DNA from 4 places in the Bacillus sp. SSR7 genome. Region 1 is predicted to be linked to each of the others. Evidence: predicted binding sites of a transcription regulator. Region 1 holds the regulator's gene; each other region holds the start of a gene.
The links. Region 1 encodes Rex, which represses fermentation and respiration genes when NADH is low (regulators of the CRP and FNR family bind a similar motif). Its sites were predicted from a motif close to TTGTGAAATATTTCACAA; they were not measured.
Positions count from the first base shown of each region.

Region 2: the regulator Rex is predicted to act here: its motif matches at 3,821-3,838, upstream of AC0NJG_RS25550 (DoxX family membrane protein).
Region 3: the regulator Rex is predicted to act here: its motif matches at 3,705-3,722, upstream of hcp (hydroxylamine reductase).
Region 4: the regulator Rex is predicted to act here: its motif matches at 2,636-2,653, upstream of AC0NJG_RS10000 (L-lactate dehydrogenase).

Region 1 is NZ_JBVVXV010000030.1:6,717-14,461, reverse strand. It holds gene tsaB (tRNA (adenosine(37)-N6)-threonylcarbamoyltransferase complex dimerization subunit type 1 TsaB) at 1-303, shown strand, start outside; gene rimI (ribosomal protein S18-alanine N-acetyltransferase) at 317-760, shown strand; gene tsaD (tRNA (adenosine(37)-N6)-threonylcarbamoyltransferase complex transferase subunit TsaD) at 760-1,776, shown strand; gene AC0NJG_RS28025 (ABC-F family ATP-binding cassette domain-containing protein) at 2,197-4,131, opposite strand; gene AC0NJG_RS28020 (redox-sensing transcriptional repressor Rex) at 4,319-4,948, shown strand; gene AC0NJG_RS28015 (YdiK family protein) at 4,978-5,169, opposite strand; gene AC0NJG_RS28010 (CPBP family intramembrane glutamic endopeptidase) at 5,166-5,915, opposite strand; gene groES (co-chaperone GroES) at 6,317-6,601, shown strand; gene groL (chaperonin GroEL) at 6,640-7,745, shown strand, end outside.
Region 2 is NZ_JBVVXV010000020.1:8,393-16,137, forward strand. It holds gene glmS (glutamine--fructose-6-phosphate transaminase (isomerizing)) at 1-289, shown strand, start outside; gene AC0NJG_RS25540 (S9 family peptidase) at 564-2,528, shown strand; gene AC0NJG_RS25545 (DUF4256 domain-containing protein) at 2,632-3,198, shown strand; gene AC0NJG_RS25550 (DoxX family membrane protein) at 3,270-3,776, opposite strand; gene AC0NJG_RS25555 (DUF5068 domain-containing protein) at 3,923-5,215, opposite strand; gene AC0NJG_RS25560 (SDR family oxidoreductase) at 5,655-6,431, shown strand; gene AC0NJG_RS25565 (methionine ABC transporter permease) at 6,469-7,137, opposite strand; gene AC0NJG_RS25570 (methionine ABC transporter ATP-binding protein) at 7,112-7,745, opposite strand, start outside.
Region 3 is NZ_JBVVXV010000005.1:292,942-300,686, reverse strand. It holds gene AC0NJG_RS12915 (ABC transporter permease) at 1-246, opposite strand, end outside; gene AC0NJG_RS12910 (ABC transporter ATP-binding protein) at 247-1,008, opposite strand; gene AC0NJG_RS12905 (DUF1048 domain-containing protein) at 1,163-1,504, opposite strand; gene AC0NJG_RS12900 (PadR family transcriptional regulator) at 1,580-1,900, opposite strand; gene hcp (hydroxylamine reductase) at 2,355-3,641, opposite strand; gene bla2 (BcII family subclass B1 metallo-beta-lactamase) at 4,388-5,161, opposite strand; gene AC0NJG_RS12885 (MazG nucleotide pyrophosphohydrolase domain-containing protein) at 5,305-5,586, opposite strand; gene AC0NJG_RS12880 (DUF3784 domain-containing protein) at 5,702-5,992, shown strand; gene AC0NJG_RS12875 (hypothetical protein) at 6,022-6,303, opposite strand; gene AC0NJG_RS12870 (hypothetical protein) at 6,436-6,630, shown strand; gene AC0NJG_RS12865 (serine hydrolase domain-containing protein) at 6,741-7,745, shown strand, end outside.
Region 4 is NZ_JBVVXV010000004.1:83,408-91,152, forward strand. It holds gene AC0NJG_RS09990 (phosphatase PAP2 family protein) at 1-501, shown strand, start outside; gene AC0NJG_RS09995 (PTS sugar transporter subunit IIC) at 558-1,571, opposite strand; gene AC0NJG_RS10000 (L-lactate dehydrogenase) at 1,594-2,544, opposite strand; gene AC0NJG_RS10005 (spore coat protein) at 2,790-3,038, opposite strand; gene AC0NJG_RS10010 (hypothetical protein) at 3,052-3,237, opposite strand; gene AC0NJG_RS10015 (CPBP family intramembrane glutamic endopeptidase) at 3,384-4,097, opposite strand; gene AC0NJG_RS10020 (permease) at 4,561-5,127, opposite strand; gene AC0NJG_RS10025 (TetR/AcrR family transcriptional regulator) at 5,226-5,783, opposite strand; gene AC0NJG_RS10030 (MBL fold metallo-hydrolase) at 5,787-6,509, opposite strand; gene AC0NJG_RS10035 (acyl-CoA dehydrogenase family protein) at 6,649-7,745, opposite strand, start outside.

The DNA.
Region 1 (7,745 bases):
GAGGGTTTAACTTCTATAGAAGAAGACCGAATCATCCTTATTGTAGACTGGTTGCAAATGTTAAAGGATAAAGGAAAGCCTGTTTTATTTATTGGTAACGATGTGAAACTACACAAAGAAACAATTATTGAACATTTAGGCGATCAAGCTGTATTTGCTCCTTTCACTAAAAATAACCCAAGACCAAGTGAGCTAGCGTTCTTAGGATTACAAAAAGAAGAACAAGATGTACATTCATTTGTTCCTAGTTACCTTCGTTTAGCGGAAGCTGAAACAAAGTGGTTAGAAAGTCAAAACAAGTAGGAGCTTGCAGAGGATGGATATGATATTTAGAAAGATGGAACTCGATGATATCGCTCAAATTGTAGCAATTGAAGAAGCATCTTTTTCAACTCCTTGGACTGCAGATGCCTTTTACCGCGAGTTAACGATGAATGAACATGCACATTATGTTGTGCTAGAAAAAGATGGCCGTGTAATTGGATATTGTGGATTGTGGATAATTATTGATGAATCACATATAACAAATATAGCTATTTTGCCAGAATATAGAGGTCAAAAGCTAGGAGATGCTTTATTGAAAGAAGTTATTTCTGAAGCGAAAGCTCTAGGGGTAAAAACGATGACACTTGAAGTACGTGTATCAAATGAAGTAGCAAAGCAGTTGTACAGAAAATACGGATTTCAAAATGGTGGAATTCGTAAACGATACTATGCAGACAATCAGGAAGATGGTCTCGTAATGTGGGTGAATATATAATGGAAAAAAATACGATTATACTTGGTATTGAAACAAGTTGTGATGAAACAGCAGTAGCGGTTGTTAAAAATGGAACGGAAATTATTGCAAATGTCGTTGCATCACAAATTGAAAGTCATAAACGTTTTGGTGGAGTTGTACCAGAGATTGCATCCCGTCATCATGTAGAAGAAATTACAGTTGTGTTAGAAGAAGCTTTAAAAGAAGCGAATATTACATTTGATGATATTGATGCAATTGCTGTAACAGAAGGTCCTGGTTTAGTAGGAGCGCTTTTAATAGGGGTAAATGCAGCGAAAGCAGTGGCTTTTGCACATGATATCCCTCTAGTGGGTGTTCATCATATCGCTGGCCACATTTATGCGAATCGTTTAGTAAAAGAAGTTCAATTCCCATTGCTATCACTTGTGGTATCTGGTGGACATACAGAGCTTGTTTATATGAAAGAACATGGTTCATTTGAAGTAATTGGTGAAACGCGAGATGATGCAGCAGGAGAGGCATATGATAAAGTAGCTCGTACGTTATCTATGCCATATCCAGGTGGTCCCCATATTGATCGTCTTGCACATGAAGGGAAACCAACAATCGATTTACCTCGTGCATGGCTGGAACCTGATTCATATGATTTCAGTTTTAGCGGATTAAAATCAGCAGTTATCAACACTGTGCATAACGCAAAACAACGTGGGATAGAAATTGCACCGGAAGATTTAGCAGCAAGTTTCCAAGAGAGTGTAATTGATGTGTTAGTAACGAAAGCATCTCGTGCAGCAGATGCTTATAACGTAAAGCAAGTGCTTCTTGCTGGTGGAGTAGCTGCGAATAAAGGACTTCGTGCACGTTTAGAAGCAGAATTTGCACAAAAAGAAAATGTAGAGCTAATTATTCCTCCTCTATCTTTATGCACAGATAATGCAGCAATGATTGCAGCGGCAGGTACAATTGCATATGAACAAGGAAAACGTGCTACATTAGCTTTAAATGCTAATCCGGGATTAGATATCGAAGCATAGTTATACACAAAATTAACCACAGCTTGTGGATAAAACCCATATTATCTGTTGATAATATGGGTTTTATTGTGTATATAAAATGTTGATAACTTTTTTGTTGGTTGTGGATAATGTGGAAAAGTTATTTAGATGTTTATTTTATAAAGGTGGATATGTGTATAAACTTGTGGATAAAATAGATGAAGTCTGACCTTTGAATCTATCCTTTTTCGGGAAATAAAAACGAAGAAGGTATCTCTAAAAAACATTTTGAAATATGCCCTTATTATAAGGGGGGGCTAATATTGTCAAACCTTGTCGGTAAATCGATATCTCGTGTCGAATCGTTTATACAATAGAGGTTGACCATGGCTAGAAGATAAAAAGGATGTCCCATCGTCAAAAATCCCGACTGATGAGACATCCTTCTTATTCATACTCTTATAAATGCAATTCTTCCCATTCTGCCATACAAGCATCAAGTTGTTCTTGTAGTGTTTGCTTTTTCGTTGTAATTTCACTAGCCTTTTCATAATCTGCATATATTTCTGGTAAGCAAAGTTGATCTTCTAACGTAGCAATTTCTTCTTCGAATTCTACGATATTTTGTTCTAGTTCCTCGATTTTTCGAGTGCGTTGACGCTCCAACTTTTTGCGCTCTTTTTCTTCGAGATAATTTAATTTTTCTGGAGCTACGGTTTTTTGAACAGGTGCCTGATTTTCTTGCTGTTCTTGTTGTTCAAATTCAGCACGTTCAATCATCTCATTTTTCTTTTCAACGTAGTAATCATAGTCCCCTAAATATTCCTGTGCACCTTCTGTTGATAACTCAACAACGGTCGTCGTTACACGATTAATAAAGTAGCGGTCATGAGATACAAAGAGAAGAGTACCAGGATAATCAATCAAAGCATTCTCCAAAATCTCTTTACTATTTAAATCAAGATGGTTTGTAGGCTCATCGAGAATTAATAAATTCGATTTTTGCATCATAAGTTTTGCGAGAGCTAATCGAGCTTTTTGTCCACCACTAAGAGATGATACTGGTTTTAGTACATCATCTCCTGTGAATAAGAAGTTACCTAGTATCGTGCGAATTTCTTTTTCGGGTTGCAGTGGATATTCATCCCATAACTCATTTAAAACGCGCTTAGAAGATGTTAAATTGGCTTGTTCTTGATCATAGTAACCAACAGATACATTGGATCCGAAAGAAACATCACCATGTAATAGTGGTAGCTTATTCACAATTGATTTTAATAATGTGGATTTCCCAATTCCATTTGGACCAACTAAAGCAACGCTATCTCCGCGAGTTAAGCGCATTGTTACATGTTCAATAATTGGATCCTTATCATAGCCGATAGTTGCATCCTTTACTTGTAACACATCATTTCCACTTTGTTTTTCAATATCGAAGTGGAAGGAAGCTGACTTAGAGTCACCTAATGGTCTTGTTAATAGTTCCATACGATCTAATTGTTTACGACGGCTTTGCGCACGTTTTGTCGTAGATGCACGAGCTATATTTTTTTGAACGAAGTCCTCTAGCTTAGCGATTTCATCTTGTTGTTTTTCATAACGTTTCATTTCTTGCTCGTATAGTGCTGATTTTAAGTCTAAATATTTACTGTAGTTACCAACAAATCGTCTACTTTCTTTATTCGAAATTTCATATACTTGTGTAACAAGTTTATCTAAGAAATAACGGTCATGGGAAACGATTAGTATTGCGCCAGGATAACCTTGTAAATATTGTTCAAGCCATGTTAATGTTTCGATGTCTAAATGGTTTGTAGGCTCGTCCAAAATAAGTAGGTCTGGTTTCGTTAATAATAATTTACCGAGAGCTAATCGTGTTTTTTGTCCACCGCTTAATGTAGAAATCGTCGTCTGGTGCGTTTCAACTGGGAAGCCAAGACCACTTAAAATCGAACGGATATCTGCTTCGTACTGATAGCCACCTTGATCTTTATAATCTAATTGTAATTGGTCATAATCAGCTAATAATCTTTCATATGTAGCCTCGTTTGAAAAGTTTTCTTCTTTTCCCATCTCTTGCTCTAGCCTTCGAAGTTTTGTCTCCATTTGCTGCAAGTGTGTAAAGACGGTTAACATTTCATCCCAAATTGTTAAAGACGTTTCTAAACCGGTATTTTGAGCTAGATATCCAATTGAGACATCTTTCGGTTTTATAATTTCGCCACTATCATGAGATAGCTCACCCGCTATTATTTTTAATAATGTAGATTTTCCGGCTCCATTTCGTCCGACTAATGCGATACGATCTTTCGTTTGAACTTCTAATTTTATGTTTGCAAGAATCGTTTCTGCACCGTATAATTTCGAAAGCGCGTTTACTTGTAATAAAATCAATGTTTTCACCTCAAATAATTTCTTAACTTTGCCATGTTTATATTTCTCAATCATACTAAAAATAGTGTATAGTTTAAAATACAGAGAGAATACTTCTTCTTTCTATTATACAAGGAATTTAATAAGTGCTAAACTTCTGTATTTGATTAAAGCATATGAATAAAGATAGGAAGAGAGGAGAGGTTATATGGAGCAGCAGAAAATTCCACAAGCCACTGCTAAGAGATTGCCTCTATACTATCGATTTATCCAAAACTTATCTTTGTCTGGTAAGCAACGTGTTTCATCAGCCGAATTAAGTGAAGCGGTAAAGGTTGATTCCGCAACAATTCGAAGAGATTTCTCATACTTTGGAGCATTAGGGAAAAAAGGATATGGATATAACGTAAATTATTTATTATCATTTTTCCGTGAAACACTCGACCAAGATGATATAACACGTGTAGCGCTTATTGGAGTAGGTAATTTAGGGACCGCTTTCTTACATTATAATTTCACGAAAAACAATAATACAAAAATTGAAATGGCGTTTGATGTTAGTGAAGAGAAAGTTGGAACAGAAATCGGAGGCATTCCTGTATATCACTTAGATGAATTAGAAGAACGTTTATCAACTGATATACAAGTGGCAATATTAACAGTACCCGCTACAGTAGCACAATCTGTAGCCGATAGATTGGCAGAAACAAACGTGCATGGTATTTTGAATTTTACACCAGCACGCTTAAATGTGTCAGACAATATAAGAATTCATCATATTGATTTAGCAGTAGAGTTACAAACGTTAGTTTACTTTTTGAAGAATTATCCACAATAAAACGCAGAGGAAGCGACCTCTGCGTTTTATTATTGTTTTTTCTTTGTGAATTTAACTAAGATAAGGCGAAGTGCCAAATTAAAATCAATCGTTGCCATAACTGCAAATAGTATTGTCCACATATTCCAAATTGTATCTGTTACGTTCGTAATGGCGAAGCGTGTAAAGATACATCCTAGAAGGAAATACAATGCAGCCATGAACAATGGTGAGTTTCTCATACTAAAAATCCTCCGATAAAGCCTTGCATTTTTTCAGCTTCTTTAATCATTTCTTGAATTTGTTCGCTACTCACTAAAACTTGAGCAATTGCAACTAATGTATTCATTGCAACATGAGCTGCGATAGGGACAATAATACGCTTTGTTTTTACATATAAGAAAGCGAATACGAGCCCCATAGCAGTGTATACCAATAAGTGAGTGAAATCAAAATGAATTGCTGCGAATACGAGAGAACTAATGATAGCAGCAATAAAGAAGTTAAACTTCTTATAAAGTGTACCAAATAAAATTTTTCTAAATACGATTTCTTCCAAAATAGGTCCTATTATAGAGATGACGATAAGGAACCAAGGTGTCGTTCTTGCGATATCCATAAGTCTCGCTGTATTTTCAGATCCAGGTTTAATACCTAATACATACATTTCAATCATACCAGCAATACTTTGCGAGAAAAATGCTAAGAAGAACCCGATAAAAATCCAACCAATCGTAGCTGGAACAGTAGAACGCTTTGTATCTAAATGTCTGTCGCGAATATCTGTTCTAAGTAACCAAAGTACGATACATAATGCAATAAAGAAGCTAATGATTGCCCAATGACCAGTTATGAGTTGTAATTTCTCTTCTCTAGTAAATCCCCTGTTATCATAAAGTCCAGTTTTCAGGAGAAGTGGTAATCCAGCAATTGATGATAACTGCATTAAAATGTATGTAACGATAACCCACCAATATTGTTTTTTCAAATGGTTTAACCATCCTTTCTAACTCTAGTGTATGAGATAAGGTAGGATAACATGTAAAGATGCTACCTACGATATAAACTTTACTTACATTATGTTTTTTTTGTAAATCCTTAATTGAAATTATAATAGAAGACAGGAGAAAGTTGTGTGTGTAGCGAAAACAACTTAGGGTGTCCTTTCATATTGTAACATACGAGTAGTGGAAACAACGATTCATATAGTAAAGGTAGAAGAAGAGGAACTCTATATAGAAAAGTTTATAGCTTAATTTGCGAAAAAATTATGATTTTTTTACTTGCAAAAGAAATTGAGATTATTTATTATTATAAGTGTGTTAGCACTCGAGTGACTTGAGTGCTAATAAATAAAATTTACATAACAAAATGAGGAGGTTATTGTTCATGCTAAAGCCATTAGGTGATCGCGTTGTAATTGAGCTTGTTCAAGCGGAAGAAAAAACAGCAAGTGGTATTGTATTACCAGACACAGCAAAAGAAAAACCACAAGAGGGTAAAGTTATTGCAGTAGGTACTGGTCGAGTGCTTGAAAATGGTGAGCGTGTTGCTTTAGAGGTAGCAGCAGGTGATCTTATCATCTTCTCAAAATATGCAGGTACTGAAGTGAAATATGAAGGTACAGACTACTTGATTTTACGTGAAAGTGACATTTTAGCAGTTATCGGTTAATTATATAAATCTTAAAAAATCCAAGGGGGTCAATTATTATGGCAAAAGATATTAAATTTAGTGAAGAAGCACGTCGTTCGATGCTTCGCGGTGTCGACACTCTTGCAAACGCAGTAAAAGTAACGCTTGGACCAAAAGGTCGTAACGTTGTTCTTGAGAAAAAATTCGGTTCACCACTTATTACAAATGACGGTGTAACAATCGCAAAAGAAATTGAATTAGAAGATGCATTCGAAAACATGGGTGCGAAATTAGTAGCAGAAGTTGCTAGCAAAACAAATGATGTAGCTGGTGACGGAACAACAACTGCAACTGTATTAGCGCAAGCTATGATTCGTGAAGGTCTTAAAAACGTAACAGCTGGTGCGAACCCAATGGGTCTTCGTAAAGGTATCGAAAAAGCTGTAGTTGCTGCAGTAGAAGAATTAAAAACGATTTCTAAACCAATCGAAGGTAAATCTTCTATCGCACAAGTAGCTGCTATTTCTGCTGCTGATGAAGAAGTAGGTCAATTAATCGCTGAAGCAATGGAGCGCGTTGGTAACGACGGCGTTATTACTTTAGAAGAATCTAAAGGTTTCACAACAGAATTAGACGTAGTAGAAGGTATGCAATTTGATCGTGGATATGCATCTCCTTACATGATTACTGATTCTGACAAAATGGAAGCAGTTCTTGATAACCCATACATCTTAATCACTGACAAAAAGATTTCTAACATTCAAGAAATCTTACCAGTATTAGAGCAAGTGGTACAACAAGGTAAACCACTTCTTATCATTGCTGAAGATGTAGAAGGCGAAGCATTAGCTACATTAGTAGTGAACAAACTTCGTGGTACATTCAATGTAGTAGCTGTTAAAGCTCCTGGATTTGGTGACCGTCGTAAAGCAATGCTAGAAGATATCGCAATCTTAACTGGTGGCGAAGTAATCACTGAAGAATTAGGCCGTGACTTAAAATCTGCTACAGTTGAATCTTTAGGACGCGCTGGTAAAGTTGTTGTAACGAAAGAAAACACAACTGTAGTTGAAGGTGTAGGAAGCACACAACAAATCGAAGCTCGCATCGGTCAAATCCGTGCGCAATTAGAAGAAACAACTTCTGAATTCGATCGTGAAAAATTACAAGAGCGTCTTGCAAA
Region 2 (7,745 bases), on a different contig from region 1:
AATCGAAAATGGTACACCGGTTATCGCACTTGCTACACAAGAGCACGTAAACCTAGGAATTCGTGGTAACGTGAAAGAAGTAGTAGCACGCGGAGCTAACCCATGTATCATCTCAATGAAAGGCTTAGAAATGGAAGGTGACAGCTTCGTACTACCAGCTGTACACGAAGCACTAGCACCGCTAGTAGCAGTTATTCCATTACAACTTATCTCATACTACGCAGCACTTCACCGCGAGTGTGACGTTGATAAGCCACGTAACTTAGCTAAGTCTGTTACGGTTGAGTAGGAGATTAGTAGGTTAATAAATATAGTTATAGCTTTAAAATAAATTTACAAATTTGTACCCCATTAGATATTTTATCTAATGGGGTATTTTTATGCTCAAAAAGAATATCTAAAATTGGTAAGTGGATAGAATCCTATAGATTAAAATTTTACTTTATGGGATTTACTTTTATTTATCTGAATTTTCCGTTACTATTTTAAGTATCCGTGAACAATTTCCTTTATTACGACAAAAAGAGACGAGAGATTTATGGACATTACAAGGGGGCTTATTAATGAACGTGAAAGAAAAAACATATTTAAGTATAGAAGAGATTATTTCATTACCAACCTTATCAAGTACCAATATAAGCGATGATGGCAAAAATGTAGCATTTGTTAAGAGGACAGCTAACTGGAAAGACAATATATATAGAAATCATGTATGGATATATGAAAAGGATAAAGAGCAGAGTTACCCACTAACAACTAGAGGTATAGATAGTACGCATCCATTATGGTCTCCAGATTCTAAGACTATTGCATACCTTAGTCCGGGTGGTGAAGGGGCTAATACAAATCAGATCTTTGTTAAATCAATAGATGGTTGTAGTGAGGTTCAAATGACTGATGAGGAAGAAGGGATTAGTACATTTAAATGGGATCCCACGGGTAAAGGTTTTTATTATGTTGCACAGTCGAAAGAATGCGCGGGAATAAAGAAACGTAAGGAACGATATGGGGATTTCCACCATGTAGGTAAGGAACATCGGAATAATTGTTTATACTACATTGAGATAGAAAAGGTAATACAAAATGATAAAGAGGAACGCGAGATTAACGGTGTTTACCAATTAACAGATGGTAAGGAGTTTTATATACATAACTTTGATATTTCAAATGATGGGAAAAAGGTTGTATGTATGGCTACACCAAGCCTAAATGATTATATGAATGGTGATCTCTACATATTAGATGTTGAAGCTGGAGAACTACAAAAAATGAATATGGATAAGTTGTTGGGTGGGAGCGTTTGCTTTTCTCCTGAGGGCAGTAAAATGTGCTACTCAGCAAGCATAAGAGAGAAGGATTACTATAGAAACCATATACAAGATAGTACATTAGAGATATATGATATGAATACGAGAGAGGTAATTCAACCTTTAACAAATTTTGATAGTACGGTTATGCCATTACAGTGGACAGCTAAAGGCATTTTAATTAGATGGCAGGATAAAACGAATTATCGTATTGGATTACTAGCTGAAGATGGCACTGTGGAAGCATTAAGTGACAACATAGATGGCTTTATAATGGATGCCTCTATAACAAGGGATGGCAATCATATAACGTATAATAAGGCTATAACAAATGAAACCTTTGAAATCTATTTGGATGATAAAAAAATAACGAATGAAAATAGCTTTTTCGAAGACAAGCTTAAAAGCAACAGGGAAATCATCTCATGGCAAAGTAGTGATGGTCTTAAAATAGAGGGTGTTTTATCAAAACCAGTAGAGTTTGATACAAATAAAAAATATCCTTTATTAGTAGTAATTCACGGAGGTCCGGCTTGGGCATCCTTTCCGATATTTTCAGACTGCTTCAATGAGAAATATCCGATTGAACAGTTTGTTGAAAAAGGCTTTATCGTTTTAGAGCCAAACTATAGAGGAAGTTCTGGTTATGGTAATGAATTTTTAAAAGCGAACTATAGAAAACAAGGAATTGCTGATTACGATGATGTTATATCTGGAGTGGATGAACTAGTTGAAAAAGGGATGGTAGACAAAGATAGAGTAGGAGTTATGGGATGGAGTAACGGAGGATATATATCAGCTTTCTGTTCTACATTTAGTAGTAGATTTAAAGCCATTTCAGTTGGAGGTGGAATTACGAACTGGAGTACCCATTATGTCCATACAGATATCCCTTACTTTATTAGAATGTATTTAGGAAATACTCCATGGAATGATCCAGATATATATAAGAAGACATCACCAATGACATATATTAAATCAGCCTGTACGCCTACCTTAATCCAACATGGCGAAAAGGATGCAAGAATACCAATTACAAATGCATATGAGCTATATGAAGGATTAAGAGATATGGAAGTTGACGCAGAACTAATTATATTTAAAGGAATGGCATATAGTTCTGATCAGCCAGGAATGAATGTAGCCATTATGAATCAGAACTTTATGTGGTTTTCCCACTATATTCTTGGGGAAAGTATGGAGGGATTTCGTACTATATAATGGATATTCGTACAGGGATTTTACGTTGTGTAATCGGGTCAGATTGTTGTAAACTGTATGCAAACCATTATGATTATAAGGAAACGTAATTCGGAGGCCGAATATGACAGAGAATAAAAATGAGTTATCTGTAGAACAACGTGAAGAACTAATAAAAGTATTACAAGCTCGTTTTGAGAAAAACATGAACCGCCATGAAGGTCTTGAATGGGCTAAAGTTGAAGCGAAGATAGAAGCTAATGCTGAAAAATTATGGTCACTTAATGAAATGGAAGTAACAGGCGGTGAGCCGGATGTTGTTGGTTATGATGAAGAGAAGGACGAGTATATTTTCTGCGATTGCTCAAAGGAGAGTCCTAAAGGCCGTAGAAGCCTTTGTTATGATCTTGAAGCATTAGAGTCAAGAAAAAAGCATAAACCAGAAAATAACGCTATTGATGTGGCAGCCGCTATGGGTATTGAACTATTAACTGAAGAACAATATCGAGAGTTACAACAACTTGGAGATTTTGATATGAAATCATCGAGTTGGGTACAAACACCTTCAGATATTAGAGAACTCGGTGGAGCTCTATTTTGCGATTATCGCTTTGGGCACGTTTTTGTGTACCACAATGGAGCAGACTCTTATTATGCTGCCAGAGGTTTTCGTGGCTCGTTAAGAGTTTAAATTTGGAGTAAATAAAAAAGAGCCTATACGCAGGCTCTTTTTCTTATTTATATTTTAAGAGTAAACCGTTACTACGCAGTTTTACTTAATTTATATGTTCCGTGGTTGTTTTTACGGAAAAGTTTTGGGAAAACATAGCCATCTAATCCAATGCGTCCAGCGTTCTGTCCTGCAACTAAAATGAACATAGTCAAAATGAGTAGGTTTGGATTTACACTAACAGTTCCGCTTAATAAAAATGAAAGGTTCATTATGATTCCGAAAAATGCAGCTGTTTTTGTTAATCCGCCTAAAATCAAACCTAGACCTACTAAAATTTCTCCCCATTGAACTAAAAAGCTAAATAGGTCTGCGTTTGGAAGAACAAAATGTTGAAGAAACTCTGCCCACCAACTTTGTACTGCAGGGTGGTCACCTGATGCTTGAGCAATAGCACCCTTTAGAAAACCACTTGCGTCAAAAGATTGTCCAAAGACTTTGCCTATTCCAGCAGCGAGCCATGTATACCCTATGTAAAGTCGTAAAAATAATAATATGAAAGTAGCACGTTTATCAGTTCTTAAAAAATTGATAACCATTGAAATCCCTCCAATATTGTATTTACAAGTTTATTATATATCCATTGTGAAAAAATTCACAATGGATAAAGTGTGAACAAAAGTAGTGTTTTTTTATGAAAATAAAGAAGGCATATAACAATCATATGTTATATGCCTTCTCTACTTTATTTAGGTAATGTAAATTTAGCTTTTTTACCTTGTGAAATATCCTTAGCTTCTTTATTTCTCATAGGTCCTAACTCAATCTCAAAGTTTTTGTCTTTCCAAATCTTTTCATACTGCTCTTGATCTAAAATAAATACTTGTAGTAACTCTCCAGATGTTCCTGTTTTAACTGCAGCGTTATAGTCGTAATTGAGTAGCATACCTTCGTTAATTGTATATTGTGTACCATCATTCACTCTCAATGTAGAGCTTATAGGAGATAGTGAAACGTCTTGCGTATCTTTGTTATCAAGCTTGAATTGCACTGTTAATAGAACAATACCATTTTTGAAATTTGCAAAGCGCGGAGCCTCGACGGAATTTGGTGTGAATTGAGTAAATTGGTATCCATCTAATGTAACATGAACAGCACCTAATTCTTGGCTGTTATTAATACTTGATTTCTCTTTTAACATTTTTTTATCGCCCATGTTATTAGCTGTAGCTTTATCTTGGTAGAAAGCTTTATCTGTTGCAACTTTTTCAGCACCTTGTTTATTTAAACTTAATGAAAAGCTTCCAGGGCTTCCGATTGGAGCATCGAATTTTCCTTTATTAGCTTGTGCAGTTGGGACTGTGACTGAGACTGTTGAGAGACTTGAAATTTTCGCTAGATCATCTTTTCCGAATGGATACGCGATATAACCAGAAATGGTTTCTCCTGCTTTTACTAAGTAATCATTCGTTGGAGCAAGCTTAGTTGGTAGTTGATCTTCTTTTGGAATTAAGTCTTTATAGTTACTATATACTTTCTGCGCACCAGTAAATGAAATGTCCAATGCTGGCATATAATAAATATCTTTAGCTGAACTATTTTTTACGCTATAGTTCACAAGAATGACTCCGCCCTCTGTTTGACGGTTAAATGGAATGTTAAAGTCTGTATGGAATCCATTTAATTCAACTAATGTATAACTGTTCATTGATACTGAAACATCTTCAGCTTTATAAACTTGTGGTTCCTTATTTTCAAATAGAATTTTTGTTTTACCACCTGTTTCTTTTTCCATATAGGAAATAAGTTTCGAATAATCGCTGGAGCTAGTAGCGTTATTTTCCGTCTTTTTATCTTCAGTTTTCTTGTTTTCGGATTTTTTATCTTCAGGTTTATTTTCTTTCGTTGTATCCGTTTTGCTTTCTTTTGTTGCATTCTCTTTTTGTTCTTTATTTGTCGTATCGCTTTGACCACAGCCGGTTATTACAAAAGCTGCTACGATTACTGCAGAAAATAAAGAAAGTAATTTTTTTGACATGTTTCTTCCCCCTATTTGTTTAAAACTAAACTCTCACATTAGCCCCACATTTTATTATAAGAAGACTAGTCAATATTTACCAGTGTTTTTTCTAATTATTTCCATTATTTAAATATTATGATATAATAAAATCGATGGAAGTTTGGAATGGAATATTGGTTTGTATTTTTAAATCATTTGAAATATTACATTATATTGGTATGATAGAAATAGAGATATATGGAAAGGAGACAAGGACTGAATATGTGGATGAACTTGTAATGATTAGAAATTAGATAGATGAATTTTTCTCTCATAAGTGAGGGTTTATTTAGCTATCTGTAAATCATTCAAGGACTGCATATTTGGCTTGTACATCCCTTTTGTAAGAGTGGATACTTATGTGGGGAAATTTATATCTCTTATAGGAAATATGCGTCCTTTAAAATTGGAGGAGTATATGATGAATCAATTAAAAGATAGAGTAGCAGTTATTACAGGTGTAAGTCGTCTAGATGGTATAGGTGCAGCGACTTGTAAAGAATTAGCTGAAGCAGGATACGATATATTTTTTACATATTGGACAGCTTACGATAAAGAGATGCCTTGGGGCGTTGATCAAAGTGAACAAATACAATTAAAAGAAGAATTACTAAAAAACGGTGTGAAGGTATCAAGTATGGAGTTAGATTTAACTCAGAATGATGCACCGAAAGAGCTTATAAATAAAGTTACTGAACAACTAGGCTACCCTCATATATTAATTAATAATGCAGCGTATTCTAAGAATAATGATTTCTCTAATTTGACTGCTGAAGAGCTGGATAAGCATTATATGGTAAATATTCGTGCGACTACATTGTTAAGTAGTCAATTTGCCCGAGGATTTGATAAGAAATCTGGTGGTAGAATTGTGAATATGACGTCGGGACAATTCCAAGGTCCTATGGCGGGGGAACTAGCGTATGCAACAACGAAGGGAGCTATTGATGCTCTTACTAGTACGTTGTCAGCTGAGGTAGCTCATTTAGGAATAACAGTGAATGCAATTAACCCAGGTCCAACTAGTACAGGATGGATGACTGAAGAGATAAAGCAGGGATTAAAGCCAATGTTTCCTTTTGGAAGAATTGGTGAACCAAAGGATGCAGCGAGGCTCATTAAGTTTTTAGTAAGTGAAGAAGCAGAGTGGATTACAGGGCAAGTTATTCACTCAGAAGGTGGATTTAAAAGATAGAAAGAAGGTATCTCACCCTGGTGAGATACCTTCTTTTTTAATCTTTCTTCAATCTTCGTGCAACACCATTCCCTAAAGACTGTAATCCTTGAACGAGGATAATTAAAATAAAGACAGTTGCATACATTACTTCAGGTTCATAGCGTAAATGTCCGAATCGATATGCTAAATCCCCTAGTCCACCAGCACCGACAAGACCAGCCATTGCTGTTGCGCCGATTAAGCCAATCGTTGCAATTGTTAATCCAAGTACAAGAGAGGGACGAGCTTCTTTCACCATGACGTGCCAAATGATTTTTATAGTAGAAATGCCCATTGCTTGGTAAGCTTCAATAACACCACGATCCACTTCTAGTAAAGCTGTCTCCATTAAACGTGCGATATAAGGAGCAGTGAAGACGACAAGCGGTACGATAACACCTTGCACGCCAATGGATGTTCCCATTAGAAACTTTGTAAAAGGTAAAATGAAGAATAATAGAATGATAAATGGAAGAGAGCGAATGATATTAATAATTGTATTAAGAATAGGATAGATGATTTTATTTTCATGCTGTCCACCAGGTCTTGTTAAAACAAGCGTGACACCAAGTGGCAGTGCAATAAGGATCGAGATGAGTAATGAAATAGATGTCATTTGAAAAGTTTGAATGGTTGCTTCCCATATGACTTTACCCCATTCATCCAAAAAGGACTTGTTTCCCATAATCTGTTCTACCTCCTTCTATGATGATTCCTTGCTCTTGTAAAAATGATAAAGCACGGTTGATTTCATTTTGTTTCCCTTGCATATGAATGACAAGTTTCCCGTATGCTTCATGTTTTAATTGAGTAATATTACCGGATAAAATATTTGGATATACTTGGAATCGTTTTGTAGCAACAGCTAACGCTGGTTCACCAGAAGAAGTTCCTATAAATGAAAGTGTTACGATTTCTCCGGTTCTTTGTAGTTCTTTTTGTACTTCGGCTGGGATTTTCGCTGCAAATGCACTATTTACGAATTTCTTTGTTGTTACATGCTGTGGATTTGTGAATATCTCTTTCACGGTGCCACTTTCAACTACTGCTCCATGTTCCATAACAGCAACTCGGTCACATATACGCTGGATAACGTTCATTTCATGTGTAATGAGTAAAATTGTAATTCCGATTTCTTCATTGATTTTTAATAGTAAATCAAGAATAGAGTCAGTTGTTTCTGGATCTAAAGCGCTCGTTGCTTCATCACTTAATAACACTTCCGGTTCGTGTGATAGTGCACGAGCGATGGCCACACGTTGTTTCTGACCACCAGAAAGTTCACTCGGATAG
Region 3 (7,745 bases), on a different contig from region 1:
ACTCTTTACATCCGTAAATAGTCGCACGGAAGTGTAAGCTACACCGGATGCGATAGCCATTAGCAAAATTCCTGGCAATAAATAATTAACGTAGTTTTCTGTTCCTGTTTTTATTGCGCCGCCAAACACGTAGACAAATAATAGCATCATCATAATCGGTGTAATCGCTACTGTAATAATTGTATCCGGACTACGCATAATATTACGCATTAAGCGCCCTAGTAATACCCCTGTTTTGCTTTTCATTTACATCTCCCCCTTTTTACCGATAATCGCAAGGAAAATTTCTTCCAATGTCGGCTGCTTCTCGATATACTCCACTTTAGCTGGTGGGAACATCTCTTTCAGTTCAGTAAGAGTACCTGTCGTAATAATTTTTCCGCCATGTAAAATAGCGATACGGTCCGCCAGTTGTTCTGCTTCCTCCAAGTACTGAGTCGTAAGCAAAATCGTTGTGCCGCTACCAGCAAGTTCCTTCACTGTATCCCAAACTTCAATCCGCGCTTCCGGATCAAGCCCTGTCGTCGGTTCGTCAAGAAAAATAACTGCTGGCGCCCCAATCAAACTCATGGCGATATCAAGCCGGCGCTTCATCCCTCCTGAATACTGATCTGTCCTTTGGTTGGCCGCATCTGTCAGGCTAAATCTGTCAAGCAAATTGTCAGCAACTTGAGCAGGATTGGAAACACCACGTAACCTAGCGATCATTACTAAGTTTTCTCTCCCAGTTAACATGCCGTCTAAAGCTGCGAATTGCCCTGTCAAACTGATACTTTGACGAACATGATCTGGTTGACGCTGAATATCAAACCCGCAAATACTTCCTTCACCACCATCTTGTTTCAGTAGCGTCGAAAGGATGTTGACCATTGTCGTCTTTCCCGCTCCATTTGAGCCTAGCAGCGCGAAAATTTCTCCACGCTGCACCTCAAAATCCACTCCCTTTAAGACTTCTTTATCTCTAAAAGCTTTTTTTAACCCTTTTACAGAAATCGCTGCATTACTCATACTTTTTCCCCCTTATTAAAATAGGTTACCTATACCTCTATTTAGTATCACTGATAATCCGTATTACTTAGTAGTGGTTTAAAAATATAACTGAATAGCGATGGCGGCAGTTCACAATTGTAACCAGCTAATCAGTCGGTATTACTTATTGCATTCATTTTTTTCTCAATTTCTTCATAATACTTTCATTTAAATCTTCACGATACTTAGAGACATACGTTTTAGCGTTTGCCACTAGTTCATCAGCAAAGGATGCTACGTCCTCCCCAGTAATGTCAAGCACTTGTCTTCCTTCCGCTGCACCCGCTTCGAACAAATCAATTAATTCATACTGTATGTGTAACATATCCATCCCGTTACCCGCTGAGAAATTCCACATGTAGTTTTGAATTTTCTTAAATACAAATTGGTAGTCCTCTGGCAGAGCCTCAACTCGTGCCATCATCATTTTGTACTCTTTTTTATCACCAATTAACTTTTTGAACATTTCCAACATCTTATTTTCCTCCTTTTTTATAAAGCAGAACAAGAAACTCTCCAAATATGAGCCGGAACATTTTATATTATGAAGCTAGTTTGACTTCAAGACGTTAATTTTTGACGATACAAAATCCCACTTTTTCCAAAACAATTCAAGTTCCTGACGTCCAGCTTCATTTAATGAATAAAACTTACGAGGCGGTCCCATATCTGATGGTTTCTTTTCAATATTTACAAGCTTTTTCTTTTCCAACCGCACAAGGATCGTATAAACCGTCCCTTCCACGACTTCGGTAAACCCAAGATCATTCAGGTGGCGAGTAATCTCATAGCCATACGTTTCACGGCGGCTAATGATTTCCAGCACACACCCTTCCAGTGAACCTTTCAGCATTTCAGTTAAATTTTCCATGTTCTGATCCTCCTTTACCCCCTATTCTGTCTGACTTATATTCAGTATTACAGAGTACTAAGGCGAATTTTTTACCGAATAGTTTTTGTTAATCCGAACTATTCCGTATCACTTATTACATCTACATTGTATGACTAAGTAGTTGTAGATGTCAACTGATTTTCAAAATTTTTCTAAAATACGCTATTACCTATTGTCTACTGAAAATTTTTGAGAAACAACACTACTCAGTATTACCTATTACAACTACATTGTATGACTAAGTAGTTGTAGATGTCAACTCGATTTTTATATTTTTCTAAAATCAACTGATACAGTCGATTTTTTTTTAAAAGAAATTTCATCACATACCTATCCCTAGAAAAGAAAATACCCCAAAACAAATATGCTACATTTTGTTTTGGGACGCTATAGACTAGCGATTCTTATTCATAAAGACAGATTATCCTTTTTGTTACGATAACATCATATCCATATCTTCTGCTGCAGTTGTAATTAGTTTTAAACCGAATGTTTCTTGTAATACATCAAGTACGCTAGATAAAATAAATTCAGGTGCCTTTGGACCGATGCGAATATCTTGAATTCCAAGACTAAATAGCCCAAGCAAAATGGCAACCGCTTTTTGTTCAAACCATGATAGGACAATACTTACTGGCAATTCGTTCACTTCACATTGAAAAGCATCTGCTAAAGCGGCCGCTATTTTCACTGTAGAAATGGAGTTGTTACATTGTCCTAAGTCAATGTAACGCGGAATTTCCGTGCCAGGTACAATACCGTAATCCACATCATTAAAGCGGAATTTCCCACAAGAAGTTGTTAAAATAACTGTTTCTGCTGGAAGTGATGTTGCTAATTCACGATAGTATTCCCCACCTTTCCCTGGTGCATCACAACCTGCGATGACAAAGAAACGTTTAATTTTCCCTTCTTTTACTGCGTCAATTATTTCTGGAGCTAATGATAATACTGTATTATGATGAAACCCTGTTACTAACTGCTCCTCCGACTCCATATGTACTTCTGGAAGTTCTAACGCTTTTTGAATCAATGGTGCAAAATCATCATTTTCAATTTTTTGTACACCTTCTAAACCTGCAATATCATATGAAAAGAATCGATCAGAGTATGATCCTTTAATTGGCATTACACAATTCGTTGTCGCTAATATGGCGCCTGTAAATTTTTCGAAAAGACGTCTTTGATCATACCATGCCTTACCAATGTTCCCTTTTAAATGCTTATATTTTTTCAGCTGCGGATAACCGTGCGCTGGTAACATTTCAGAATGCGTATAAATATTAATTCCTTTTCCTTCCGTTTGCTTTAATAGTTCTTCTAATGCAAATAAATTATGGCCTGTAACTACAATAGCTTTACCCTCTACATGGTTTTGTGTAATTTGAACAGGCTCTGGCACACCAAAGTGGTTCGTATGTGCCTCATCTAACAACTCCATTACTCGTAAAGCTGATTTCCCAACTTTCATAGCCATATCAATATGCTCTTGTTCATTAAAATTAGAATTTGTTAATGTCATGTACAGTGCTTCTTGCGTCGTAGCATCTACAAAAGCATCTGTATATCCTAGCTGAGCAGCATGCGTACGATAGGCAGCAATTCCTTTTAATCCAAACACAATCGTATCTTGTAAACTTGCAATTATTTCATTTTTACCGCAAACACCTATTACTTTACATCCACCTGTTGGCGTTTGTTCACATTGATAACAAAACATATCATCCCACCCTTTCCCAATCATTCATTACACCTTAAGCATAATACCCATTGAAAAAAAGTGATGTGATATCAATCACAATAATATATAAAGATTTGTGACAGTTCATATTGTTGACATAATATTTTTATTGACATCCGAAAAATATACATTAGTGTGCACACATCTTTCGATACTTTTAAATAGCTAAATAATTAATTTGGAGAAATATATACAACGAAAAAATTTTTTGAATCCCTTATACAAATAGTTGCAATTCATCACATATGAAAATAGACATACAAATACGCTATTCTTTCTATCATTCAATAGAAAGAATAGCGTATTTTTTATTTTAAGGAACTATGATTTTTTTATTAAAGCCTTTATTGTAAACCTCTTTCTTCACAATACATTTACATTATCTTAACATTATTTACATTATTTATATGATATATTTATATAGAATCTACTTAAGAAATTTCATGTACATTGTAATCTTTATAATCTCTTATCTAATTAATAAGAGATTATGTTTATATTTTTATACCAGGGGTGAATGAGGATGACTGAAACTTTAAAAACACTTATAATGCTTGATGCTACTTACGTTGTTATAGCAATTATGACGGTACTGGTATTTGTATACTTGGAATTAAAATCTCAGTAATATATGCTGACGTAATCAACAGATTCAGCATTTAAATATAGTTAGAAGAAAGAGAGGAGAAAATTATTTCTCCTCTCTTTTGTATTTCTACAATTTCTTATTTTAATAAATCTAATGTATGTAAAAGTAATCCCCTGTCCCCTACTTCTCCATGACCAGGTACTACCAAATTTATATTTCTATATCGCTTCAGCACATTCTCAATCGATGTAGACCATTCATTTACATAAGCATCAGCAACGTTTCCTAAATCTTTGGCATCTGCAGATTTTACTAAACAACCTCCAGCTAAAATGTTATATTGCGGTAACCACACGACGATATTATCTCCTGTATGTCCTTTCCCTGGATAAAATGTTTCTACTTTCATATTTCCAAACTTCAAATTTGTAACGGTTTGTAAGTCTCCAAGTGGTTCTTCATATCTATTTTTCTTTGCTAGTGCTGCAGTTAGTGCTGTACTATGCGCTTTAATGCCTCTTTCTTTCAACGTTTTTATTCCGCCAATTCGATCAGCGTGTGCATGTGTAATAATGACATCCGTTACGCGCTTCTTAAATTTATTTTCTACCATCTCTATTAATTCCTTCGTTAACTTATCATCCCAAGAAGAGTCGACAAGTACTAACCCTTTAGAAGTAGTAAGAACTAGACCGTTCGAAGGAACTGCTTCCCCGTTAAAATAACCTACCCCCGTATGAACCCATACATTTTTGTTTAACTGAGAAATTGAAATAGTTCCTGTCTCATTTTTTATTACTTTTTGCTCTAGCTTTTGTTCCGCTTTCACAGAAGAAATTGTACTAACAAATTGAGTTGTTCCTAGTAAACTAACACATACCCCTAATTTTAATAATGTATTCTTTTTCATTTTCTCCACCCTTTCTTTCAAACGAAATAGTTATTACCTATAATAGACAATTCATCTTCAGTGTTTGTTCCATCTTTTCTTACATATTTTTCATAACATAAATAAAAAGCGCACAAAATTTTGTGCGCTTTTTAACTTCCCTTTTACCATTCACGTTTTTTATTTATCATCATTTTTTCTTCAAACGCCTTCTCCAAATCAATTTCTAACTTGTTTGCTAAATCACATATATTCCAAATTACATCAAACATTTCTAAACCGATTTCTCTTTTTGCATCTTGTATTTTATCGCGCTTTAATATAACTTCCGCTAATTCCCCTAATTCCGCCATTGTATACATTGTACGCTCTTCAATTGTTGTATCTTGAAATCCTTTTTCTTTACTGAAATTTGATACATATCTCTGGAATTCCACAATATTCATACTTAATCCCCCTTCATGATACATACTCCATTTTCTATTACACTTAAATCTATTTTGTTAAATTATAACATTCATACTATAATTTATTTATAACTCTTTAACGGAGGTGTTTTCAATGACTCTCTTCGCCTCTCCATCATTATTCATACTTGCAATCATTTCATTTGCACTAGCTTATTTCATCGGAGTAAAACAATACACTTGGCTCTTATCAGGATTCAACGAACGCCTGGTGCTTAATAAAGTGAAGTTATCAAAAATAGTTGGTCTTTATAATTTAACTGCCGGTGTTATCGCCACAATTGGTAGTGTCTTCTCTACTCCTAATGTCAAAATCTTAGTTCCTATCATTATAATTGGCCACGTTATAATCGCTACTTATGTAAACACACGTATGGTGCATTGAAAAAAGATCACCCAAATGGATGATCTTTTTTATAATCTATCAACATATTGCTTCGCTTCTAGTAAAGAAAACCCAAAAGCTTCTCTTACTCTCTTAACTGCTGTAACTGTTTTTCCTTCTTCCATAAGCTGACGTAACTCTTTATTAATTTCAGGTTCTCTATCTATAATTCCCATTTCTTTCGTAATTAACTGTAGTCTATCTTCCATCCTCTTTAAACGCGCATCCGTTTTCTTTTCAATTTTATTTAATTTTTCAACGATATAAATAAACCCAAAGACAGCTATCGGTATGATCATCCAAAATTCCATGACTATCTCTCCTCATTAGCTTTCATTTGTTTTATTTCACTAACTTATGTAAATTTTACCACAAAACACATTTAATGTATAATAGTAATATACAACATTGTTGATAAAACCTTTTATTTTAGGAGGCACTTCATGAAAAGATTTTTTAAGACGTTACTACAATTTGTAGTTCTTTCAATTGCACTACATGTATTATTTGATATAGTTGGTTGGCTTGTTTTCAATGCACCAATTAAAAACAAACAAATCATTATTTCTTTAATTACAACCTCATGGCTTATGTACATGTACCGAGATAAATTTTTTAAAACATTCACTTCGAATTAACTAAAAAAACTTCATCGATAAAAGATGAAGTTTTTTCTTTTCTATCATCCTCTCTATTAAATACTATATAATAGAACTAATATTCTGTCTCTTACAAGAAAGGAGTCACTATGAACTTAAAAAGTAACAATATACACGAGAAAATGAACCAATATTCCGTTGCAGGTTTAAGTCTTGCCGTTATACGCGACGGTAAACTAGACGAAGCGATTGCTTTCGGAACACTTGAATCCGGAACAACTAGAACGGTAACTACGAATTCTATATTCAATTCTTGCTCAATTAGTAAATTCATCACTACAATGCTCGTAATGACATTGTCAGATCAAGAAATCGTGCATTTAGATGAAGACATAAATGATAGACTCACATCTTGGAACATACCTACCAATCTACTTACCTCACGGAAAAAAGTCACATTGCGAAACTTATTAAGTCATCAATCTGGAATGATTGATCCTCCTAATAGTTTTGAACATTATACACTTACACAAGGGCAACCAAACATGTCTGAACTCCTTGCCGGTAAAACATTATATTGCTCCGTACCTATTGAAGTAACTTATAAACCAGAAAGTGAATTTCACTACTCTGATGCAAACTTTTGTATTATCGAACTACTACTTGAAGATATAACTGGAAAATCATTTAACCTTTTACTAGAAGAATATATATTTCAACCACTGCAAATGAAGAATAGTACAATCTTCTCTCCTGAAGACATAGGTAAAACCAATGCTTTTGCTTGCGGGCATAATAAAGATGGCACCGTTACAAATGAGAAGTATCCATTTTATCCATTCGCAGCTGCTTCAGGTATTTGGACAACACCAACTGACTTATCAACTTTATTAATTGAAATTATTCATTCCTTACAAGGAAAGGGTAAACTAAAACTTTCTCAAAAAACAGTTCAAGATATGATTTCTCCTCAAGGTTGCTCAAAATGGACTGGACTAGGTGTTTTTCTAGATGATTCAAATGAAGACTTACAAATATATTCACTTGGATGGGGCGTTGGATTTCAATGTATGATGGTAAGCTACCCATACCGAGGTAATGGCGCTATTATAATGACAAACACTGACTTAGGTGTCCATCAAATGGAAGGGATC
Region 4 (7,745 bases), on a different contig from region 1:
AAAGCATTTATTATCCCTTATTTACTTTGGTTTCCTTACTTATACGGCGCACTTATTTATTACTGCTTTGCAGATCGAAAGCAATATTATGTCACTTTAAGTAGTGTCATTCTTGGAAAACTTGCTTGTTTTTCTATTTATTATTTTTGGCAGACAACTGTACCACGTCCAACAGTCGTTGGATCAGACGTATTTTCCGAACTAGTCCGCTATATTTATAGTATCGATCAACCGGTAAATTGTTTCCCAAGTATTCACGTTCTTACTACATTTGTCATTATGCTAGCTGCCTTTAAACGTAGAGAACAACATGCATTTGAGTATTACATCCTTACGTTCTTCGGTACGCTTATTATTTTATCAACGCTATTTACGAAGCAACACGCATTTGTAGACGCCATTTCTGGAATGACGCTTGCAAGCATACTATACTTCGGCGTTCAACTTTTATTAGCAAAAGAAACCGTACGTGTTCCAGTAAAACAAAATCAAAAAATGTAAAAAGCAGACTGTGGCTTCTCAGTCTGCTTTTCTCTATATAAAGGGAGATTTTCAAGTTAAGATTGCGGTACAGTCATATCACCAGAGTGAATACGACCTGCTTTTTTAAGAGCAATGTAAAGTATATAAGAAACAGCTACTGGAATGACGATATAAGTGATTACCATCGCTGGGACAACTTCCCATCCTTCGCTGGAAATTAAATTAATTGGTGCGATAAGGGAACTTAATCCAAGACCTGCAATTTCTTTTCCTGCTTCCAGTTGGAAAATTAATGCGGATACTGGACCAACTATCGCACTGGCGACAACAGTTGGGACGAGAATCATTGGATTTTTAGTAATATTTGGCAACTGTACTTTCGGAGTACAAAGTGCTTGAGCTAATATGCCACCTAAATTATTTTCTTTCGCTGAGATAACAGAGAATCCGATAAACTGAGCAACGCAGCCTGCAAGAGCAGCACCACCTGCAACACCGTCTAAGCTAAGTGCGATCGCTAACGCAGCTGATGAAGCTGGAGAGATAAGTAATAATCCCCAAACGACCGCAATAACGATAGAAGCGATGAACGGGCTACCAGCTGAGCTATCTTTAATAAATGCTCCAACTGTATTTAAAACAGGAGTAATATTATGAGATAACCAAATACCGACTAAACCAGAACCTAATATTGCTGCAAATGGAACGAGCATCATATCTAACGCAGTTTTTCCACTTAAACGTTTACCAATATATACAGCTAAAGTCGCTGTTAATAATGCACCGATTGGCTCACCTGTTTTAATAATTAGACCTGCTTCAGTAATTGAAATGGATCCGGCACCAATTGCTCCAGCTACCATAGCCGAGAAAATTACAAGACCGTTTGCACCAAGCATAAAAGCAATTCCGGCACCAATTGCTGGTGCCATAAGTGATTTTGCAACAACTCCGATTGTAATAAGCAACGGAATATCAACAATTCTTCCTATATTTTCGATCAGTAAACCAATTCCGAGGGATACGAAAATACCTTGTGCAATTCCAGCAGAAGCTTTAAATACACGAGACATTATATATTCCTTCATTTGTTTCACCTTCTCCTATAAGTTAGTAACCAATTGTTTTCATATAATCACGTAAAATGTCGTTTGATTTTGCGAATCGAGATTCTTCATCTTCTGTTAAGTTTAGTTCTACAATTTCTTTTATACCGTCTCTAGTAATAATAGCTGGTACTCCTGTGCAAAGATCATATTCACCATACTCACCATCTAAAATAGCTGATACAGCAATGACACGGTAATCATCGTTAAAGATTGAGCTCGCAATATATGCTAGAGAATTTCCGATTCCGTAATAAGTTGTTCCTTTACGTTTATAAATTTCCCATCCAGCTTTTGCAGTCTTCTCAACGATTTCATCTAAATCTATTTCACCAAATCGTTCTTTTTGTTCTTCTAAGATTTGCAGAATTGGTTTTCCACCAACAGTTACGTGCGACCAAGCAACCATTTGAGAATCACCATGTTCCCCTAATGAATACCCGTGAATACTACGAGGATCTACATGTAACATTTCAGATAAAATTGTTCGTAAGCGAGAAGAATCTAGTGATGTACCAGTACCGATCACACGATTTCTAGGTAATCCAGATAATTTCCACACTTGATATGTAATAATATCAACTGGGTTCGATGCAAGTAAGAAAATACCGTCAAATCCACTTTCCATTACGCCACCAACAACACTTTCCATAATCTTTGCACTCGCTCCTAAAGTATCTAAGCGACTTTGCCCTGGCTTTGGTGCTGGTCCTGCTGTAATAATAACAATATCCATATCTTTGCAGTCTTCATAGCTTCCTGCATATACTTTTGTTCTTGTATTTGTAAAGTTAATGCAGTGTGATAAATCCATCGCTTCCCCAACTGCACGTTCATGATTTATATCAATTAATAATAGCTCTTCGCAAATGCCTTGATTCACAATAGAATATGCACAACTTGATCCAACTAATCCAGTACCGATAATTGCAATTTTTCTTGTATTTCGTTTCATAGCAATCTCTCCTAATTGATCATATAATCTATTTCTTTTGTTCTTTACACTCCTAATTATAGAGATTCCCACGATATAAACCATGGATACTTTGTGAAATATTGAGCAAAGTTTTTGTCCTTTTTGTGAATTGTTATATTCCATTTACGTCATATTTGTTACAACTGGAAAAATATTTATTATGTATTTATTGACATATACAAAAAGAAAACGAGCGAATAGATTCGCTCGTTTTCTTTTTTCTGTTATTCCGCACTTAATTGGCTTTTTAATTGTTGTACAATCATCGGATTTGCAGGTGCTGCCGGTTTGTAATAACTCTTTTGCTTTGCATACTCATACATATTACGTTGACGCATTTCATCTTGATTACGAATTTGAATTAACGTTTGGTGTAACTGTTCATTATCAGACTGAGCGATATAGTTTGCATAACTTGTTAAACTTGCATTTAATCCTGCTAAATAATCATTTACCATATCTTTTTCATTCATCTTTCGCTTCCTCCTATCCTAAGAAAGTCATTAATTGTTGTTTCGTATTTCGTGCATCTTGCGCATCTTTTTGTAGCATTTGTTTCAGTTGTGGATCCGTACACGTCTGTGCATACTGCTCCAACTTGTTAATAATTGTTGCATGTCCACCAATTAAATGACGTAAGTTTTCTACTTCAAGCTCTGTTAAATTTTGCATAGAATACTCCTACCTTTCTTTATTCGTTCACTGTTAGTATTTAGCTATTTTTTGATTGTATACATAAATTAACTTTTTCACGTGCATACAAAATAAAAGATGAATAGCTAAGCCATTCATCTTTTATACTGGTTATGTATTTATTTTTATAGAGATACAATCATACTTATACTCACAAGTAAGTTCCATACAATATGTAAAATAATACTAGGTATAATAGATTGTGTCTTTTTGTATAACATTGCAAATACCATTCCCATAATCGTTGCCGTAATTAGAAGACCTCCATGAAGAATTCCAAAAATGAAGGAAGAAATAATGATACTAACTAAAAAATTATATCTCTTTTCTAAAAATCGATATAAAATACCTCGAAATAGAATTTCTTCTTTAACCGGTGTAATGATAGCAACACTTAACACATATATAATACTTTGTATGCTATTTTGAAGGCTTAAACTTCCTAATTGTTCCTTTTGTTCTGCTGCACTTTCAAAACTAAATACATGTAACATTAAATATTGTGATACTGCAATGATAATAAAACCAATTAATAGATATAAATATGTCTTCCCACTCTTCAAAACGGATAAATCCCAAATAGATTTAATAAAATGAAGAACCGGTTTATAAGCTAATAAAACGATAGCAACAACAGATGCATCGAATAAGAGCAAATAATATCCTTCTAATTTAGTACTTAATGCTTCTTCTCCATAAATCCCAAAGGCTAAACCAAGGAATAATCCTCCTAGGAGTGAAATCCCTATAATCATTGCTATCATTACAAATAGATTTTTATATGTTATATTCTCTATTTTTCTTTCCGCACTATACGCTTCTAACACTGTTTTACTCACAGTATCCCTCCAGTTATTCTCATTTATATCATTAAAATCCTTTAATTTAAATATAAAGATAATATAACAAATTTTACAAAAAGAATAATATGCAATTTTACATATTATAAAAACTTTATATTTTATAGTTTTAGGAATAGAATTGCTATGCAATAATTATTATATGAAATTTCAAAAAACACTTCCTATTCACCATAACCCTCGCATCATATAAAACTTATTAGTTAAAGGAGCAATGAACATGAAAACACATGACTTCCTTACAGAAATCCAGAAGGGCTCTGAGCCTAGTCCATATCAAGATCCAATCTCATTTATTTTCGTTTGCCTTTCCTTAGCCATATACACATTTTTCAAACCTGCTAAATAATATTATTTAATAAGGAAAAACCTACCATTCTTTTGGAATCATATGCACTAAAAAAACCTTAGAATCATTTCTAAGGTTCCCGGCTATTCATATTCAAGACACTATACTGATAAGTAACGAAAGAATTAATAATCCAACTACCAATCCACCAGTTACTTGTGCTATAAATTTCTTTTGTGCGCCCGCACTTGAAACAATATATCGGAAGTATAATATACCACCTACTGCAATAAGAATACATTCCAATATGATACTAATAGCCGGAAATCGCCACAATCCAAAACCGAGCATAGGTAAGTCTCCGTAATTCCCCGGAAGTAACGGCAAATCAGCACGATGCACAAGTAAATCAAGAATCCAATGACTAAAAACTACAGCACCAACAACAAAACCACTCCGCTTGCCCCAAAACCTCATACCTACTATCCCTGCAACAAAAGCAATAAACAGTGCCCCTATTAAAGAGTGTGAATAATCCGCATGAATGATTGCTTCACCATAACCATTACTATAAATAGACTCAATTGTCTCTACTCCTAAAACATAAAGCGGCAAAAAAATGACATCCAACAATTGTGTGCTTAACATGAGAACCCAAAGTGGTAGTTTCGGTGACTTTGTTTTCACTACTGCTGCTAAACCAAAATGCCCTGCAAACATTTCATATCACATCCTTTTGCAATTTTGCCTCCAGTAAATCGCAGCCTACTATACAAAAAGCATGATTAATAACAAATTCATGTTTTCTCGCTTCTTATTCACTCTCTCATTCCATGTAACCCTTTGATAAACGTTTCCAATAATACATGTAAACTTATATCCAAATCTAACGGCAAACCAAATCCACCTTGCTGTTCAATCGACGCAAATCCATGACAAATACTTCTAAATCCACGTGTCGCATGAAGTGCATTCTCTCCTTCTAAGCCGTACTGTTGTAAAACCTGAAGACAAAGCTTTACAATTCCGTCACCTGCTTTCCTTACTTCTTCATCTCGTAAAAAAGTTGCTTCATACAGTCCAGGATGTTTTCGGACAAATGCTACATACGCTTCTCCTAAAGCATGAATTGCTTCATCCATCCGTTTACCTTCCGCCGCTTCTTCCAGTCTGTTATACAGCTGTTTGATTCCGTAAATACCAAGATGTTTCCGTACATCTTGTAAACCTTTCACATGATTGTATAGCGAGGGGGAACGTACCCCTAATGTTTGCGCTAATGAAGCTAACGTTACTTCTTGTATTCCATTTGTATCTGCAATTTCTGCTGCTGTTTCTACAATTTTCTGTAATGTAAGTCCGATTCTCGGTGACATCAATTAACCCTCTTTTCTACTTTCTATATTCCGCTTCGCTTCCTTAATAGCAAGCTCTATGACAGCCCCTGGATCGTTTATCATTTTTCCATGTCCTGCCGCAAGCAAGGACGGCTCATATTCTCTTAACTTCTCTGCACTTTGTAATGCAACTTCTTTACTCCACGTTGCCATCGCCGGAAACGGAAACCAAAATTTCATTTGTCCTGAAACAGCCATACCTCCTCTTGTTTGGAATGCATCCCCGACAATCAGAGCTTTATTTCTTATATCAAGAAACGACATGGAGCCTGGCGTATGTCCCGGTGTCATAATCGCAAGAAGCGATCCAACTCGGTCGCCATCTTCCAATAAAACATCAGGTACCGTTTTTACCTTTTTAGGTACACCGCCTTTTATCGGTATATTCGGTTCATCCTTTTGTAACGTCGTATCTCCTTCTAACAGCTTTGCGTCTCGCTTAGAAATATAGACTGGAACATGAGGAAGTACTTCCTTTAATGCGTCTAATGCACCGATGTGATCATCATGTGCATGTGTTAATACAATATTCGTAATTGGTTTTCCTATTTTCTCAGCCGCCTGTAAAATCCCTTTTGCGCTATATGGCAAAGCAGCATCAATTAAAGTTAAACCATCTTCTTCCTCCACAAAGTAACAATTTACAGGAAACACTCTTGGCAAAAATGACAATTGATATACCGTTTTTTCATGCATCATTCTCATATTCCCATCTCCCTTTTCACGAAAACTAATGCTATTAGTTTTATTATACTAATGGCATTAGTTTTATGTCACTAAAAATTTCTTTTTTTCAAAAAAAAATAACAGTAGTCGTTTATACGACTACTGTTATTTATAGATATTAAACTGTGTAACGCTCATCTTCTAAAATTTTCGCAGCGATTTCACGTTTCTTCGGAATTACGTTAAGTGGTGTGTGGCGAGTTAATTTACGTAATGATGATAACATCATGCGCAGCATGTCGCCGTTTTCAACTGCGATAAGTGTTTCTTTCGCATCTGCTTCGATTTCGTTAAATGCTTCTTGGCAGAATACTTCAGTGTATAACACTTTTTGTTTATTCTTTTCAAGACCAGTTGTTTTGATTGCTTTTTCTGTACGAAGAACAGCTGATTCCATTGCGTATAGATTGCTTACGATGTCAGCGATATTGACAAGAATTTCTTGCTCTTTATCTAATGCTTTACCGTATTTTTGAGCAGCTAATCCAGCTACCATTAAGCCGATTTTCTTCGCGTTAGTTACTAAATATTTTTGAAGTGCTAATGGCTCATCGCCTACTTCTTCTGGCATCATCATCATTAACTCTTCTTGTAATTTTTGTGCTTTCTGAAGAAGTGGTAATTCACCTTTCATCGCTTTACGTAAGAACGTACCTGGTACGATTAGGCGGTTAATTTCATTCGTTCCTTCGAAAATACGGTTAATACGAGAATCGCGGTACATTCTTTCAATCTCGTACTCTGCCATAAATCCGTAACCACCGTGAATTTGAACACCTTCATCTACTGTATAATCTAGTACTTCAGAACCGAATACTTTATTTAAAGAGCACTCGATTGCATATTCAGCGATAGAAGCTGCTACTGCTTTACCGTCTTTTACTTCTTCTTCAGATAATGTGCTCATGCGGCTTTCGAATAAACCTACTGTACGATATACAGAGCTTTCAGCTGCATATGTTTTTGCTGCCATATTCGCAAGTTTCTCTTGAATTAATGGGAAGCGAGCGATTGGTTGTTTGAACTGTTGACGTTGGTTTGCATATTGTGCTGAAATCTCTACTGCACGTTTCGCAGATCCAACTGTACCAACACCTAATTTATAACGACCGATATTTAAAATGTTGAATGCGATAATATGACCTTTACCGATTTCACCAAGTAAATTTTCTTTCGGTACTAACGCATCTTCTAAAATTAACGTACGAGTTGAAG